One region of the Martinezella sp. CNPSo 3959 genome, then DNA from elsewhere that is predicted to be linked to it. Evidence: predicted binding sites of a transcription regulator. Region 1 holds the regulator's gene; each other region holds the start of a gene.
The links. Region 1 encodes PhoB, which activates phosphate uptake and scavenging genes when phosphate is short. Its sites were predicted from a motif close to TGTCATNNANCTGTCAT; they were not measured.

Region 1 (4,211 bases):
GCTGCCGATGATCATTATCGCCACACGCTCGGCGCTGCGGGCCGTACCGCCGTCGATCCGCAGCGCGGCGCTCGGTCTTGGTGCATCGCGCATGCAGATGGTCTTCCATCACGTGTTGCCGCTTGCGATGCCGGGCATTCTGACGGGCACGATCCTCGGGCTTGCGCACGCGCTTGGCGAGACTGCGCCGCTGCTTCTGATCGGCATGGTCGCTTTCGTCGCCAACTATCCGGCATCGCCGCTCGAACCTTCGACGGCGCTGCCGGTGCAGATCTACATGTGGGCGAGCGAAGCCGAGCGGGCCTTTGTCGAAAGGACGTCGGGTGCCATCATCGTGCTTCTCTTCTTCCTCGTCGCGATGAACATCGGCGCCATCCTGCTGCGCCGCCGCTTTGAGCGGCGCTGGTAAGGGAGGGCGCACGAAATGAACATGATGACGGAAGCCGCCAGCGAAAAAGCATTGTCCAGGAAGATGATGACGATCCCCTACAAGATGATCGGCCAGGACGTTTCTGTGTTCTACGGCGACAAGCGGGCGCTCTTTGACGTCAATTTGAAGATCCGCGCGAATACGGTTACGGCTTTGATCGGCCCTTCCGGTTGCGGCAAGTCCACCTTCCTGCGCTGCCTCAATCGCATGAACGATACGATCGAGACCTGCCGCGTCACCGGCAAGATCACGCTCGACGATCAGGATGTCTACGACGACAGCATCGACGTGGTGGAGTTGCGCGCCCGCGTCGGCATGGTCTTCCAGAAGCCCAACCCGTTTCCGAAGTCCATCTATGAGAACGTCGCCTACGGCCCGCGCATCCATGGCCTGCATCGCTCAAAGGCCGATCTCGAGCATATCGTCGAGCGCAGTCTTCAGAAGGCCGGTCTCTGGGGCGAGGTGAAGGATCGGCTCCATGATGCCGGCACGAGCCTGTCCGGCGGTCAGCAGCAGCGTCTGTGCATCGCCCGCGCCGTCGCGGTCAGTCCGGAAGTCATCCTGATGGACGAGCCATGCTCGGCGCTCGACCCCATCGCAACCGCCAAGGTTGAGGATCTCATCCACGAACTGCGGGAGAATTTCACCATCGTCATCGTGACGCACTCCATGCAGCAGGCAGCCCGCGTCTCGCAGCGTACCGCAATGTTCCATCTCGGCCACCTGGTCGAGGAGAACGACACCGATAAGATGTTCACCAATCCCGACGATTTCCGCACGCAGGATTACATCATGGGCCGTTTTGGTTGATGATGTCAGGCGCGCGGCTCATTTCACACAGTTCACCTTGAGGATAGAAAAATGGTCTCCACTCACATTCTCTCTGCCTATGACGAAGACCTGAAGTTCCTGACGCGCCGCATTGCTGAAATGGGCGGCCTGGCAGAGCAGATGGTTAGCGACAGCGTACGCGCGCTGGTCAACAGCGACACTGCCCTGGCCCAGAAGGTCATCTCCGACGACGTCGTTCTCGATCATGCCGAGCGCGAAGTCGGCGACAAGGCGATCGTCACCATCGCCCGCCGTCAGCCGATGGCGGCTGACCTGCGTGAAATCATGGGCTCGATCCGCATCGCCTCCGATCTGGAGCGCGTCGGCGATCTCGGCAAGAACACCGCAAAGCGCGTCATCGCCGTCCAGGGCACCGGTGTCCCGCGCCGTCTCGCTCGCGGCATCGAGCATCTCTCCGAACTGGCGCTGAGCCAGCTCAAGGAAGTTCTGGATGTCTACGCGACCCGCTCGCCGGACAAGGCCGTGTCGATCCGCGAACGCGACGAGGAAATCGACGCCATGTACACCTCGCTCTTTCGCGAGATGCTGACCTACATGATGGAAGATCCGCGCAACATCACCACCTGCACGCATCTTCTTTTCTGCGCCAAGAACATCGAGCGCATCGGCGATCATGCCACCAACATCGCCGAGACGATCTATTACATGGCGACGGGCGCGCAGCCGGAAGGCGAGCGCCCGAAGGACGATACCGCCAATACCGTCGGCGCAGTGACGGAATAATCCGAAAGCGAAGAAAGGAGACCATAGGCGCATGGTTCCGAGAGTTGCTGTTGTAGAAGACGAGGAAGCGCTCAGCGTTCTGCTGCGCTACAATCTTGAGGCCGAAGGCTTCGAGGTAGACACGATCCTCAGAGGCGATGAGGCCGAGCTGCGTCTCCAGGAGCGCATCCCCGATCTCCTGATCCTCGACTGGATGCTCCCCGGCGTGTCCGGCATCGAGCTCTGCCGCCGGCTGCGTATGCGGCCGGAGACGGAGCGTCTGCCGATCATCATGCTGACGGCGCGCGGCGAGGAAAGCGAGCGCGTGCGCGGGCTTTCGACCGGCGCGGACGATTATGTCGTCAAGCCGTTCTCGACGCCGGAGCTGATGGCCCGCGTCAAGGCGATGCTGCGGCGTGCCCGCCCGGAGGTTCTCTCCACGGTGCTGCGCTGCGGCGATATCGAGCTGGATCGCGAAACCCATCGCGTCCACCGCAAGAGCCGCGAAGTGCGGCTGGGGCCCACGGAATTCCGCCTGCTGGAGTTCCTGATGTCCTCGCCGGGCCGCGTCTTCTCGCGTTCGCAGCTGCTGGACGGCGTATGGGGTCACGATATCTACGTCGACGAACGCACGGTCGACGTCCATGTCGGCCGCCTGCGCAAGGCGCTCAATTTCTCCAATATGCAGGATGTCATCCGCACCGTTCGCGGCGCGGGCTACTCCATGGAGGCCTGATCGGGTATCCCCGATCAGGCATTCAACATAGCGGCGGAAACAGAAAACAGGCCCCAAGGGCCCGTTTCTTTTATCTCATCGATGGCGCGTCTCAGCCGCGTGGTTGCGCTGGCCGACGGCGTTCATGCACCGGCTGGTAGGCCAGGCGCTGATGGTAGGTGCAGTAAGGCGATGAATCTGGGCTTTCGTTGCCGCAGAAATGGAAATCGTCCTTCAGCGGATCGCCGACCGGCCACTTGCAGGTGCGCTCCGTCAGTTCCGTCAGGCCGAGGCGGCGGGAGATCGGAACGACGACGTTCGATGCCGGGCGATACTGGATTTCATTGACGGAATCGATCTCGATCTCTTCCTTCAGCATGGTTGCGCCCTGCTGGCGGGCAACCACCGTGCGGGTAGCAACGCGCGATCCGTAGGTCGCAGCGCGAGGTGCCGCTGCGCTTCGCTTCGGCGTGCGCGCTGCGGTTGTCGTGCCGCCCGCCTTCGCTCGGCCGGGGAGGTTCAGGCGATGTACCTTGCCGATAACGGCATTACGGCTCACGCCACCGAGCTGCGCAGCGATCTGGCTGGCGCTCAATCCTTCGGACCATAGCTTTTTCAGCTTCTCGACGCGTTCGTCTGTCCAATTCATGCCCTGTCTCCGCTGTCGCGTTTCCGATGGCAGAATCCCTCACCATTGCCTCGCATGGTATCGAGGCGCGAAACGCTCTAAAATTGTGGTGACTAGTTCCGCCGCATGCAGTCTAGCAATTGGTTTTTAACCTAGTGTGAGGCTGACTCCGTGACAAGAGTCGCGGGAATCTTGAGGAATCGATTTCGAGGTTTTCCCCAACTTGCTGTCCGGGCGTGGCATTTCTGCCATAGGCGCCGCCCGATGCATCTCTTTTGCCGGCAAGCGTTTTCTCGCACCTGCTAAAACGGCAGTTTTGTTGACATCGCGGTGCAAAACATCAATAGTGCCCAAGCCGCCGCAAGGCGGCATTTTTGATTTTTTCGGACCCGTTTCATCAAATGGAAGCGATCGGTCCTTAAAGTTGTGATCAGGAGATATGGCCATGGCCGAGACCACGCCGCTTTACGACACCTACTTGCGCGCTCCGCTGCGGTTCGAGCGAGGCGAGGGCGTCTGGCTGGTCACTGAGAATGGCGAACGCTACCTCGATTTCGCAGCCGGCGTCGCGGTCAATTCGCTCGGTCATGCTCATCCCCATCTTGTCGCCGAGCTGAAGGCGCAGGCCGACAAGGTCTGGCACCTGTCCAACCTCTATGAGGTGCCCGGCCAGGAGAAGCTGTCGAAGCGGCTGACGGAGGTGACCTTCGCCGACAAGGTGTTCTTCACCAATTCGGGCGCGGAGGCGCTGGAGTGCGCCATCAAGACTGCGCGGCGCTATCAGTTCGCCAAGGGGCATCCCGAGAAGTTCCATATCATCACCTTCGAAGGCGCCTTCCACGGCCGCACCATCGCAACGATCGCCGCCGGTGGCCAGGAGAAGT
Region 2 (4,211 bases), on a different contig from region 1:
CCCCATCCGCACGACGACGAGATTGGCGGACGGGACGATTGCGACCGTTTGGCCGTCATGACCGGTCATCCAAAATGCATCCGCGGGCAGACCGAATTGGGCGTTCGAGCCGCCAGGGCCCGCAAGCCAGGCCTGAACCTGCGAGTAAACGCCCTCGGAAGCCTTCGTCGGCGTGCGCATGGCGCCGACGAACCCCTCCGGCAACAAACGGTGCCCATTCCAGACCCCGTCCTGTAGCAGAAACATGCCGAAGCGCGCCCAATCCCGGGCATTGGCATAGAGATAGGAACTGCCGACGAAGGTGCCGCGCTCGTCGGCCTCGAAAACAGCGCTATACATTCCGAGTGGTCCGAAGAGCGCTTCGCGCGGATACGAGATGGCAGCGCTCAGATTGGGCAGCCGGTTCATCCACAGGCGAGAAAGCAGCGCGGCCGTGCCACTGGAATAGCTGAAACGCTCGCCCGGCGCTGCCAGCTGACGCGCATTGGCTGCTAGGCTCGTCACATCCGCGTCGAGATAGAGCATGCGCGTTACATCCGATACGGTGCCATAGGATTCGTTAAACGCAAGCCCGCTTTCCATGGCGAGAAGATCGCTGAGCTTGATGTCCTTACGCGAGTCGGCGCTCCATTGCGGCAGAAGATTCTGATCGTCGAAGGACATGCGCCCGGCCAGCATGAGACGGCCGATAATCGCGGCATTCACCGTCTTGGTCATCGACCAGCCGATCAGCGGCGTTGCCTTGCTGAAGCCATCGCCATAGGTCTCGGCGACAATACGGCCATCCTTGACCACGACGATCGCGCGCATGGCTGGCCCGGCAAGATCCGGATTCGATACGACATCGGCAAGCCTCCTCCCCACGTCACCCTGACCGAGGTCTACCGTATCTCCATCCGGCCAAACCGCATCGTTCTTCGGCGCCTTCACCTTGTTGAGGAAGACGGCGCTGCGAGCCGTTTGCAGATCGCCGTCCGGCACCAGCGCACAGCCAAGCGCACCGCGATAAAGCGCACGGTTCGGCGCGAACAATCCCAGGAAACGGGCCGTCACCACGCCCTCGTCCCGATCGACATAGACGCGAATGAGCTTCAATGCCGGATTGCCGGGAGCCTGGACATCCTCCTCCATCACCTTGTCCGGGTCCCGCTTGGCCACGAACGTATTGGAGCAGACGATCTTTGCCGCGTAGCCATCGCCGACCTTCAGCAATTCCGGCGGATAAAGAGAGAGCCAAACGGCTCCGCCGGCGACAATGATCAGCAGCAGAACAATAAGAGCCCCGATCACTCTCGATATCAAACGCATGTCACATACTCTCCAGAAAGGTAGGCGGAGACAATCAGGAAACGCAGCAAGATGAAAGATCTACGATGATCAGGGCTCCTTAAATATGTGCAAGGATGCCTTGCAGCTGGATCTGCCAACAGCCCGCGTCATCAGACTGTAGCATTGCCGGGTTACACGCCCTGAACTTCACAAATCGGTGACAAGACTCAGATGACGGAATTCGCCCCGGATGCCGGTCTCCAAAAGAACCGGAAACTCAAGGACGCTCTGCTTCAGCACAAGGCACTGTCTAAGGCAGGCCTTTCCGAGCGCTTGTTCGGCATGTTGTTTTCCGGTCTTGTCTATCCGCAGATTTGGGAAGATCCGGATATCGATATGGAGGCGATGGAGCTGGAAGCGCATCATCGCATCGTCACCATCGGTTCGGGCGGCTGCAACATGCTCGCCTACCTCTCGCAAAATCCTGCATCCATCGATGTTGTCGATCTCAATCGCCACCACATCGCACTGAACAAGCTGAAGCTAGCTGCCTTCCGCCTGCTTCCCGGCCATGCGGACCTGGTGCGTTTCTTCGGAACGGCGAATTCTGCGGGCAATAGCCAGGCTTACGACCAGTTCATCGCGCCGCGCCTCGACACGGCCACGGCTGACTACTGGGATGGTCGCGATCTCTATGGCCGCCGCCGCATCACGGTCTTCAACCGCAATATCTACAAGACCGGCCTTCTCGGCCGGTTTATCGGCGCTGCCCATATACTGGCACGCTTGCACGGCGTTCGCCTCCAAAAGATGACTGAAGCCCGTACCATGCGCGAGCAGCGTCAGTTCTTTGAGGAAGAAATTGCTCCGATCTTTGACAAACCGGCGGTTCGCTGGCTGCTCGGCCGCAAGAGCTCGCTCTTTGGCCTCGGCATCCCGCCGCAGCAATATGACGAGCTTGCGAGCCTGGCGGGCGACGATTCCATTTCCGCCGTGCTGAAACACCGGCTCGAAAAGCTCGCCTGTCATTTTCCGATGCGCGACAATTACTTTGCCTGGCAGGCATTCTCTCGGCGCTACGCTGCCCAGCACCAAGGCCCTCTGCCCACCTATCTCAAGCCGGAACACTATGAGGCGATCCGTGCCAATGCCGATCGTGTGAGCGTCCATCACGCCAATTTCACCGAGCTTCTCGCTTCGAAGCCGGCAGCTTCGCGCGATCGCTATATCCTCCTCGATGCGCAGGACTGGATGACCGACGAGCAGCTCAATGGCCTCTGGGCGGAGATCACCCGGACGGCGCGCGAAGGCGCCCGCGTCATCTTCCGCACGGCCGCCGAAAAGAGCATCATCGAAGGCCGCCTTTCTCCAGCGATCCGCGATCAGTGGGTCTATTTCGAAGAGCGTTCGCAGGAACTCAATGTTCGTGATCGCTCGGCCATCTATGGCGGCTTCCACATCTACGGGAAAAAAGCGTGAGCCAGGCGGATACAGGCATAGAAACCAGCGAGAACAATCACGCCAAGCTGATGGACGGCATGTACCGTTATCAGCGTCACATCTATGACCTGACCCGCAAATATTACCTATTCGGCCGCGATCGCACGATCGAACAGCTGAATGTCCCCGTCGGCGGCTCGCTTCTGGAAGTGGGCTGCGGCACCGGCCGCAATATGCTGCTCGCCTATCGGCGCTTCCCCTCCGCCCGCCTCTACGGCCTCGACATCTCGCAGGAAATGCTGATCTCGGCCCGCAATAATTTCCGCGGCCTGAAACAGATGCCGGATTTTCGCGTCGCCGATGCCACCGCTTTCTCGCCCGACGATTTCGGCACCGAGGGCTTCGACCGTGTCATGATCTCCTACGCGCTGTCGATGATCCCGGACTGGAAAAATGCCGTCGACGCATCGCTCGACGCAGTCGCACCGGGCGGCGAGCTTCACATCGTCGATTTCGGCCAGCAGGAAGGATTGCCGGGCTGGTTCCGTGCCATGCTCAAAGGCTGGCTGAAGAAATTCCACGTCACTCCCCGCGCCGATCTTTTGACCGTGCTCGAAGAGAAGGCTGCGGTGCGGGGCATGTCGGTGAAAACCGAAAAGATCGGCCGTGGCTACGCCTGGCGGGCCGTAGCGACCCGGTGCGGCGCCTGAGCGGCGACAGATTCCAGCGCAAAATCCGGCCTCGGAAGGCGCAAGCATAAGAATTTGCTTGAAGATAACGCATTTTTTACGTTGATATGGTGAATAAAGTGGCAAGACCAGCTGGCAACGGTATGGTCTGCCGCTCTTTCGGATTCTCGGGGACCACATTACGGAAGCCAAGTCTTGGGGCAGCAAGATCACTCGGGCCATAACAGGATATCTATGCGCCGGCTTCTGGCATGCCTACTGCCGCTCGCTCTTGCCTTGACCGGCTGCACAACGGGCTATGACGCCCTCTCGACGGCGGCCCTTCCCAAGACCAGATTTGCCGACACGAAACCGCAGGACTTCGGCCGCGATCATCCGCAGCGCCATCCCATCCATGGCATCGATATTTCCAAATGGCAGGGCGATATCGATTGGAAAGCCGTCAAGGGCTCGGGCGTCGCCTTCGTCTTCATCAAGGCGACAGAGGGCAAGGACCGGATCGACCCTCGCTTCACCGAGTATTGGAATGAAGCGAGTGCTGCCGGACTTCTGCATGCGCCCTATCATTTCTTCTATTTCTGCTCGACGGCCGACGAGCAGGCCGATTGGTTCATCCGCAACGTGCCGAAGGATGCCATGGCGCTTCCGCCCGTCGTCGACGTCGAATGGAACCCGGGCTCCCCCACCTGCAAGACCAGACCGGCTCCTGAAACGGTACGCACCGAGATCAAGCGCTTTATGGATCGCCTGCAGGCCTATTACGGCAAGCGCCCGATCATCTATACTTCGGTTGACTTCCATCGTGAAAATCTA
Region 3 (4,211 bases), on a different contig from region 1:
CGCAACGCCGTTGCCAAGGGTCTGAAGACCAAGCCGTGGGTCAAGACCTCGCTCGCACCGGGATCTCAGGTCGTCGGCGAATATCTTGCCAAGTCCGGCCTGCAGGCAGATCTCGACAAGCTCGGCTTCAACCTGGTCGGCTTCGGCTGCACCACCTGCATCGGCAACTCCGGCCCGCTGCCGGCGCCGATCTCCAAGACGATCAATGACAAGGGCCTGATCGTATCCGGCGTCCTCTCCGGTAACCGCAACTTCGAAGGCCGCATCTCGCCCGACGTCCAGGCGAACTATCTCGCTTCGCCGCCGCTCGTCGTCGCCTACGCGCTCGCCGGCTCGGTGCAGCTCGACCTGACGAAGGAGCCGATCGGCGAAGACCAGAATGGCAAGCCTGTCTATCTGAAGGACATCTGGCCGACCTCGCACGAGGTTCAGGAGTTCATCCAGAAGTACGTCACCCGCGAGCTCTACGAGAGCAAGTATGCCGACGTCTTCAAGGGCGACGCCAACTGGCAGGCCGTGCAGGTTCCTCCGGGCCAGACCTATGCCTGGGACGACAACTCGACCTATGTGCAGAACCCACCTTACTTTGTGGGCATGGGCAAGAAGGGCGCCGGCGTTTCCGACATCAAGGGCGCTCGCGTTCTCGGCCTGTTCGGCGACAAGATCACCACCGACCACATTTCTCCGGCCGGTTCGATCAAGGCTGCCTCGCCGGCCGGTTCCTACCTCATCGGCCATGGCGTCGGCGTTGCTGACTTCAACCAGTACGGCACGCGCCGCGGCAATCATGAAGTCATGATGCGCGGCACCTTCGCCAACATCCGCATTCGCAACCACATGCTCGGCCCGAACGGCAAGGAAGGTGGCTACACCATCCACTATCCGTCCAAGGAAGAGACGTCGATCTACGATGCGGCCATGCAGTACAAGGCCGAGGGCGTTCCGCTCGTCATCTTCGCGGGCGTCGAATACGGCAACGGCTCGTCGCGCGACTGGGCAGCCAAGGGCACGAACCTGCTCGGCGTGCGCGCAGTGATCGCCCAGTCCTTCGAGCGCATCCACCGTTCGAACCTCGTCGGCATGGGCGTCATCCCCTTCGTCTTCGAGGAAGGCACCACCTGGGCAAGCCTCGGCCTGAAGGGCGACGAACTGGTCACGATCGAAGGCCTGGAAAACATCAAGCCGCGCGAGCGTAAGATCGCCAAGATCACCTATGGCGACGGCTCCGTGAAGGATGTTCCGATCATCTGCCGCATCGATACGCTGGATGAGGTCGTCTACGTCAACAATGGCGGCATCTTGCAGACGGTTCTGCGCGATCTCGCTGCCTGATAGGCATTCAACACTGTTATTGGAGGCCGCCGGAAAACTCTTCCGGCGGCCTCTTGTTTTTCACGGTGATGTGTACGGCGAGACTTCCGCTCACTCCGGCCTCACCCCATCGTGACTTTGCGTCATCGCGTTAAACTATTATCTCTTGTTTCAGATTTTTCGGGCTTGATGTGGCCTGGTCGCCCCAAGAAGCACGAGTTTTGCAGAGCCCGTATAGGCAGACGGCGCTCGAGATTGGATGCAGAGGTAGAGATAGAAATGCGCCTTCGATTTTTGGTTCCACTTCTGGCAGGCATCGCGCTGGCAAGTTCGCTGCATGCGCAGGAGGCTCCGAAGATCAAGGGCGTCGTCGAACTCTTCACTTCGCAGGGCTGCGCGTCCTGTCCCCCCGCCGACGCGGTCTTTCGCAAGCTGATCCATCAGGGCAATGTCGTGGCACTTGCCTACCATGTCGACTATTGGAATTACCTCGGCTGGAACGACACCATGGCGTCCAAGGACAATACGGCGCGCCAGTATGCCTATGCCCGGACGATGGGCCGCAGCGGGGTTTATACGCCACAGGCGATCGTCAATGGCAGGGACCATATGAACGGCGCCGATCTCAGTGGCATCAACGTCAAGCTCGACGAGTTTGAGCGCCTTGGCGAGGGTCTGACGGTTCCGGTCAGTGCCGCCATGAAGGGCGACGAGCTGGAGATCAAGATCGGAGCCGGGCAGGGCAAGGCCAATGTGGTTGCCGTCTATTTCGACAAGGAGCAGATGGTGGCACCTAAGGGCGGCGAAAATACCGGCCAGCAGATTGCCTATATGCATGCCGTCTCCGATGTCGAGACGGTGGGCATGTGGGACGGCAAGGCTATGAGCCTCGTATTGCCCTCTACCGTGCTCGATAAAGCCGGCCGGCGAGGCCTCGCGATTCTGCTGCAGGCATCGACGCCTGCGGGCGATCCGGCCGCCATCCTGGGGGCGACTGTCTTGACCGTGGGCTCGGACGGCTGAGCGGTTTTTCAGCTTCCATTTCTGCTGGGACCGAAAAGGCTTCCTATTTTGGCTGGCGCCCAAAAAAGGGGGACTGTATTTCGGCTAGCGCCGAAAAGAGGCGGTGCCCGGCGAGGACGCATTCGGGGCTGGGGTTTAATCGATGCGCCCCGGCCGGGCCGTTTGACGCGGCGGCGCCAAACGGTTCCCTATACTTCTTGTAAATTGGGCGTCGTTTTGGCTGAAATGCGGCGCTGACGAGGTGCTTTCACAGCTGGGAAAGAAATTGTGAGCCGCCAGCCGTCTTGCAATTTGATGTGGCTGAGGCAAACTGTCATTCTCCTGTCATGAGATAGCCCCTGGGGGATTGATGACTGATCAGCCGGATTTGAGACACGGTGAAAGCCGTTCCGTCGAAACCAATTCATCCGTCGTCGTTGATCTCAGAGAATACAAACAGAGCAAGGACCCGCTGCCGGTGACGTTTCATCGCCGGGAGCTGGATGCGATTCTCTGGATCTATGGCCGCATGGTCGGCGAGGGCGAGTGGCGCGACTACGCCATCGATCATTTGAAGGACAAGGCGGTTTTCTCCGTCTTCAAGCGCTCCGGCGAGATGCCGCTCTTCCGCATCGAAAAGAATCCGAAGCTTTCGGCCAAGCAGGGTGCCTTCTCCGTCGTCAATACCAACGGCATGATCCTGAAACGCGGCCATGAGCTGAGCCAAGTGTTGAAGGTTTTCGACAAGCAGCTGAAGCTGGTGGAGAAGTAGTTTCGCTTCATTGGCTATGTGCTGGTGGATAGTGCGGTACCCCCCTCTGTCCCTTCAGGACATCTCCCCCACAAGGGGAGATTGGTAACTTGTGGTACGCGCCTACCCAAAGTGAAGATCGATGCTACAGAAACGTCAGGCCTTTGGCTTAAAAAGATGTGCCGCAAACTCCCGACGATCTCCCAACTTGTGGGGGAGATGTCAGCGAAGCTGACAGAGGGGTATCTAGAGGTACGGCATATGCAAAACTGGCGTTACCCACCAAACAACGTCCCCGGATAAACCGACGGATCCGGATCGGTTTCCGTGCCGTCCCCGAGCGCTTTCTGCATCAGCATTGTATCCAGCCATCGGCCGTGCTTGTAGCCGGTGCCTTTCAACAGGCCGGTCTCGGTGAAGCCTGCGGCGCGGTGTACGGCGATGGAGGCGGGATGGGCGCCGCCGATGACGGCGATCATCTGGCGGAAGCCAAGCGTCTGGCAGCTTTCGACGAGCGCATCGAGCAGCAATCGGCCAATGCCGCGCCCTCGGGCCTCCGGCGCCAGGTAGATCGAGTCCTCCACCATCCAACGATAGGCTGGCCGCGTGCGGAAGGATGAGGCGTAGGCATAGCCGAGGAACGCGCCGGCATCGTCTTCCGCAACGAGATAGGGATAACCCTTGTCACGGATCGCCTCGAACCTGGCCGTCATTTCCTCTTGGTTCGGCGGCGTGATTTCGTAGCTTGCCGTGCCGTTGAGGACGGAATCTCTGTAGATGGCGGTGATATGGGGAAGGTCGTCTGAGGTTGCACTGCGGAGGCTGACGGACATTGCTTCTATTGCCTGATCTGCGGATTTGTGACGGCAGCTATCAAATCGCAGGGTGTGTGCCCAAGCAAACAAAAAAGGCGGCTGAAGCCGCCTTTTCGTATCTCATTTCACGCTGCGATTAACGGCGGTTGCCCATAAATTGCAGCAGGAACATGAACAGGTTGATGAAGTCCAGGTAGAGCGACAGGGCGCCCATGATCGCCTTGCGGCCAGCCACCGTCGCATCATCGGCGGTGTAGTACATTTCCTTGATCCGCTGCGTATCGTAGGCGGTGAGGCCTGCGAAGATCAGGACGCCGATCACGGAGATGGCG
Region 4 (4,211 bases), on a different contig from region 1:
CGTCGGATAGATCGTGTTCGGACGAAGGGCGATGATGATCTTGATATTCTTCGTATGCGCCGCAACCGTTGCGCCGATGGTAAAGGGGTCGAAGGACGCGCTGTCATAGGGAATGAGGGTGTAGTTAAAGCCATAATCATCGAGCGAACGGGCATAGCGCTCTAGGAATTGCGGGTCGAGCGCGGGGTTTTCCAGAGGATTGAGCTCGGTCGAGGCATTCGGAAAGGTGACGCTGATGAATTCGGTCGGCATATCGATGTCCTATGGTTTCCTTCATCGGATTTGGACAGAATGCTAGCGTGACCCTCCGGCCTCAGAAAGACAGGTCGTTCTTTTTCTACTAAATTTGTAGAATATTCGTGCTTAGGATGTCTTCAATCCTGAAGGCACAGTTCTATCCGACCCAATTCGTCATCCAATAGGTGAGTGCGGAGATAGCAGCCGCAGCCGGAAGCGTTATTACCCATGCGATGACAATATTGCCCGCCAATCCCCAGCGGACTGCGGAGACGCGCCGGGCAGCCCCGACGCCGATGATAGCGCCCGTGATCGTATGGGTCGTCGAGACTGGGATGCCGAGCCATGTCGCGGCAAACAGGGTCAAAGCACCACCCGTCTCGGCACAGAAACCCTGCATTGGGTTGAGCCTGGTAATCTTCGAACCCATCGTATGCACGATCCGCCAGCCGCCAAACAGCGTCCCGAGCGCCATCGCGGACTGACAGGACAATACGACCCAGAGGGGGACATGGAACTCCGCTCCGGTATGCCCCTGGGAATAGAGCAGAACGGCGATGATCCCCATCGTCTTCTGAGCGTCGTTTCCGCCATGACCGAGGGAATAGAGGGAGGCGGAGACAAATTGCAGCACACGGAAGGTGCTGTCGACGGCGAAGGGCGTCTGGCGAATGAATATCCAAGTCACGCACAGCACGAGGAAAAGCGCGAGAACGAAGCCCAGTAACGGAGACATGACGATGGCGCCGGCCGTCTTCAGCAAGCCCGACCAAACAATGGCGCCCATGCCGATTTTAGCCAGCCCGGCGCCGACGAGGCCACCGACCAGTGCATGCGACGAACTCGATGGAATGCCGAAAACCCAGGTCACGATGTTCCAGACGATCGCTCCCATCAGGGCGGCGAAGATGACTTGTGGCGTGACGATATTGGGATCGATGATGCCAGTGCCGAGGGTTTCGGCAACGTGAAGCCCAAAGAACAGGAAGGCGATAAAATTGAAGAATGCAGCCCATAGCACCGCATATTGCGGCCGCAGAACCCGTGTCGAGACGATGGTAGCAATGGAATTGGCGGCATCGTGCAGCCCGTTCAAAAAGTCGAAGAACAAGGCCACCGCGATGAGACCCGCCAGCAGCGGAAAAGCGAGGGTGGCCTCCATCAGACGTTCTCGATCACAATGCCGCTGATTTCATTGGCGACATCTTCGAACCGATCGACAACCTTCTCCAGCTCACCATAAATCTCGCTGCCGATGATGTAGGCCATGGGGTTCGTTGCGCCATGGCGGCGAAAGAGATCCTTCAGCCCCTGCTCATGGAGTTCATCGGAACGCTCTTCGACAGCAACGATTTCTTCCGTGAGCGCGCTGAGGCGGGAGGAATTAGCACTCATACGATCGAGAAGAGGAATTGCATCAGCCACCAGTTTTGCCGCCTGAACGATCGCGCCGCCCATTTCCTGCATGCCGGGATCGAAGCTATCCTGCTCGAACAGGCGGATTGTCTTGACCGTCTTGTGCATCATGTCGATGGCATCGTCCATCGACATGATGAGATCCTTGATATCGCCACGGTCAAAAGGCGTGATGAAGCTGCGCCGCACCGCAAGCAAAACTTCGCGCGTGATGTCATCGGCCTCGTTCTCAAGTTCGACGATGCGTTTGCAGTGCTGCTCGGTATCTTTGCCGCTCAGCAGTTCGTTAAGGGCTTCTGCGGCGCTGACGATTGTACGGGAATGCCGCCCGAATAGATCGAAAAAGCGATCTTCCCGGGGCATCAATTTACGGAACCAGTTCACTCTCGGCGCTCCGAACGTGTGTTGTCATAAATCCGTCATAAATGATGGAGGCCACCATGAAAAGCCAATGTGCCCGCGAAACCACGGTCTTCGACAGTCTCGCAAGAGTTGGGATGCCCATAGAGGTGCCACACCGAGACCTGGGCGATACGTAAGAACCGTATAAAGCGAGTCAAAATCGCCATGCGCTTCTATCGGCTTCTCCAACAAAACAAGGACAACAGGGAACAATGACCGCCAGGTCCCGTTTGTTTCCTGTCGTCGACATGGAGTCCGCTGATGAGTGCGCGTGCGCAATGGAAAGGATATCTGAAGTTTGGGGAGGTCGGCTGCGCTGTTGCGCTTTATACGGCAGTTTCCACTTCCGAGCGAATTTCCTTTCACACGCTGAACCGCGCAACCGGCAATCGCGTCCGACGGGAATTCATAGATGTCGCGAGCGGAAAGCCGGTGTCGCGCGAGGATCAGGTCAAAGGCTACGAACTCAACAAGGACGATTACATCGTTCTTGAGCCTGAGGAAATCGCCGCGGCGGTGCCGGAAAGCGACAAGGTCTTGCAGATAAAGGCCTTCATGGCATGCGACGACATCGATGACGTCTATTTCGACCGTCCGTATTATCTCGCCCCTTCCACTCCTGCGAGCGAAGAGGCATTCGCACTGATCCGCGACGGAATGCGCAAGAAGCAGGTCGCTGCCATTGCCCAAACCGTTCTGTTTCGCCGCCTGCGAACCGTCATGATCCGTGCCCACGGCAAAGGGCTGATCGCGACGGTATTGAATTTCGACTACGAGGTTCGCTCGGCAAAAGAAGCCTTCGAGGATGTGCCCGATATGAAAATAAAGGGCGAAATGCTCGATCTCGCCAAGCACATCATCACCACCAAGAAAGGCAAATTCGATCCCAGCGAATTCGACGACCGCTATGAGGCCGCGCTTGCAGAACTGGTAAAGGCCAAGATCGAGGGCAAGAAGATCCCGCAACGCAAGCCGGCAAAGGTCGCCAAGGTGACCGATCTCATGGAGGCTCTGCGCCAGAGCGCCGGCATGAGTGGCCAAGGTAAGGCAAGCGCAAAGGAACCCGCTAGAAAACCGGGCGCGACCTCCCGCAAGACGGTAAAATCGCGAACAAAATCTTCTTCGCGGCCGCAACGCAAGGCGAGCTGACAATGGCATTGGAGATCTACAACCGCAAACGCGACTTCAGCAAGACGACCGAGCCGAGAGGGCGAGCCGGCAGAAAAAAGATCGCAGTATCCGGCAACAGCTACGTCATTCAGAAACACGATGCGCGCCGGCTCCACTATGATTTTCGCCTCGAATTGGACGGTGTTTTGAAGAGCTGGGCCGTGACCAAAGGGCCGAGCCTAATAGCCGGAGAAAAACGGCTCGCGGTGCAGACCGAAGATCACCCGCTGGAGTATGGTGATTTCGAAGGCACGATCCCCAAGGGGGAATATGGCGGCGGAACTGTCATCGTCTGGGACAGCGGCTCTTGGACACCGCTTGGCGATCCCCACAAGGGCCTTGCGAAGGGACATCTGGAATTCGAGCTCCACGGAAAGAAACTCGGCGGCCGGTGGCATCTGATCCGCATGGCGGGGAAGCCACGCGAGAAACGGGAAAACTGGCTGCTGATCAAAGGCGAAGACGAGGCGGCGCGCCCGGAAGGCGCTGCCGATATTCTCGAGGAACGACCGGAATCGGCAAAAACGGGGCGTGTCATAGACGAAGTCGAGAACGAAAAGCCGGGCTGGTCCTCGAAGACGGGGAAGATCCGTCGCAGGAGCGTCCGAAAGAAGGATGATGCCGCCAAGGGGGAAGCCGGCGAAACCGCAACGCCAACGGACGCAACGCCCGTTGATCCCTCGTCTTTGAAGGGCGCACGGAAGGCCACTCTGCCATCCTTCGTCGAACCTGCTTTGGCGACATTGGTATCCAAGCCACCTTCAGGCTCCCGGTGGCTTCACGAAATCAAATTCGATGGCTATCGGCTCGAGGTCCGCATCGAGGCAGGCCGCATCAAGCTGCTCACGCGCAGCGGCCTCGACTGGAGCCAGAAATTCGGCAGGGAGATTGTCAGCGCCTTCCGGGCTCTCCCCGTCGGCACCGCAATCATCGATGGCGAGCTGGTCGTTGAGCCGGCGGCCGGCGCTTCCGATTTCTCTGCCCTG

Region 2: AC13RE_RS04090 (BtaA family protein) is a predicted target of PhoB. The motif match lies at 1,435-1,451, and genes of this name have one in related genera.
Region 3: AC13RE_RS20790 (DUF2794 domain-containing protein) is a predicted target of PhoB. The motif match lies at 2,646-2,662, and genes of this name have one in related genera.
Region 4: AC13RE_RS10750 (DUF47 family protein) is a predicted target of PhoB. The motif match lies at 2,060-2,076, and genes of this name have one in related genera.

Annotation. Positions count from the first base shown of each region.
Region 1 is NZ_JBXSOV010000004.1:28,178-32,388, forward strand. Features, by position in the region: gene pstA (phosphate ABC transporter permease PstA) at 1-409, shown strand, start outside; gene pstB (phosphate ABC transporter ATP-binding protein PstB) at 425-1,240, shown strand; gene phoU (phosphate signaling complex protein PhoU) at 1,292-2,005, shown strand; gene phoB (phosphate regulon transcriptional regulator PhoB) at 2,037-2,720, shown strand; gene AC13RE_RS12590 (GcrA family cell cycle regulator) at 2,812-3,348, opposite strand; gene AC13RE_RS12595 (aspartate aminotransferase family protein) at 3,773-4,211, shown strand, end outside.
Region 2 is NZ_JBXSOV010000001.1:809,037-813,247, forward strand. Features, by position in the region: gene AC13RE_RS04085 (serine hydrolase domain-containing protein) at 1-1,308, opposite strand, end outside; gene AC13RE_RS04090 (BtaA family protein) at 1,501-2,748, shown strand; gene AC13RE_RS04095 (class I SAM-dependent methyltransferase) at 2,799-3,419, shown strand; gene AC13RE_RS04100 (glycoside hydrolase family 25 protein) at 3,633-4,211, shown strand, end outside.
Region 3 is NZ_JBXSOV010000010.1:193,473-197,683, reverse strand. Features, by position in the region: gene acnA (aconitate hydratase AcnA) at 1-1,332, shown strand, start outside; gene AC13RE_RS20795 (DUF1223 domain-containing protein) at 1,591-2,334, shown strand; gene AC13RE_RS20790 (DUF2794 domain-containing protein) at 2,684-3,085, shown strand; gene AC13RE_RS20785 (GNAT family N-acetyltransferase) at 3,340-3,897, opposite strand; gene AC13RE_RS20780 (Bax inhibitor-1/YccA family protein) at 4,016-4,211, opposite strand, start outside.
Region 4 is NZ_JBXSOV010000003.1:20,503-24,713, forward strand. Features, by position in the region: gene AC13RE_RS10740 (LLM class flavin-dependent oxidoreductase) at 1-252, opposite strand, end outside; gene AC13RE_RS10745 (inorganic phosphate transporter) at 395-1,399, opposite strand; gene AC13RE_RS10750 (DUF47 family protein) at 1,399-2,016, opposite strand; gene ku (non-homologous end joining protein Ku) at 2,317-3,204, shown strand; gene ligD (DNA ligase D) at 3,207-4,211, shown strand, end outside.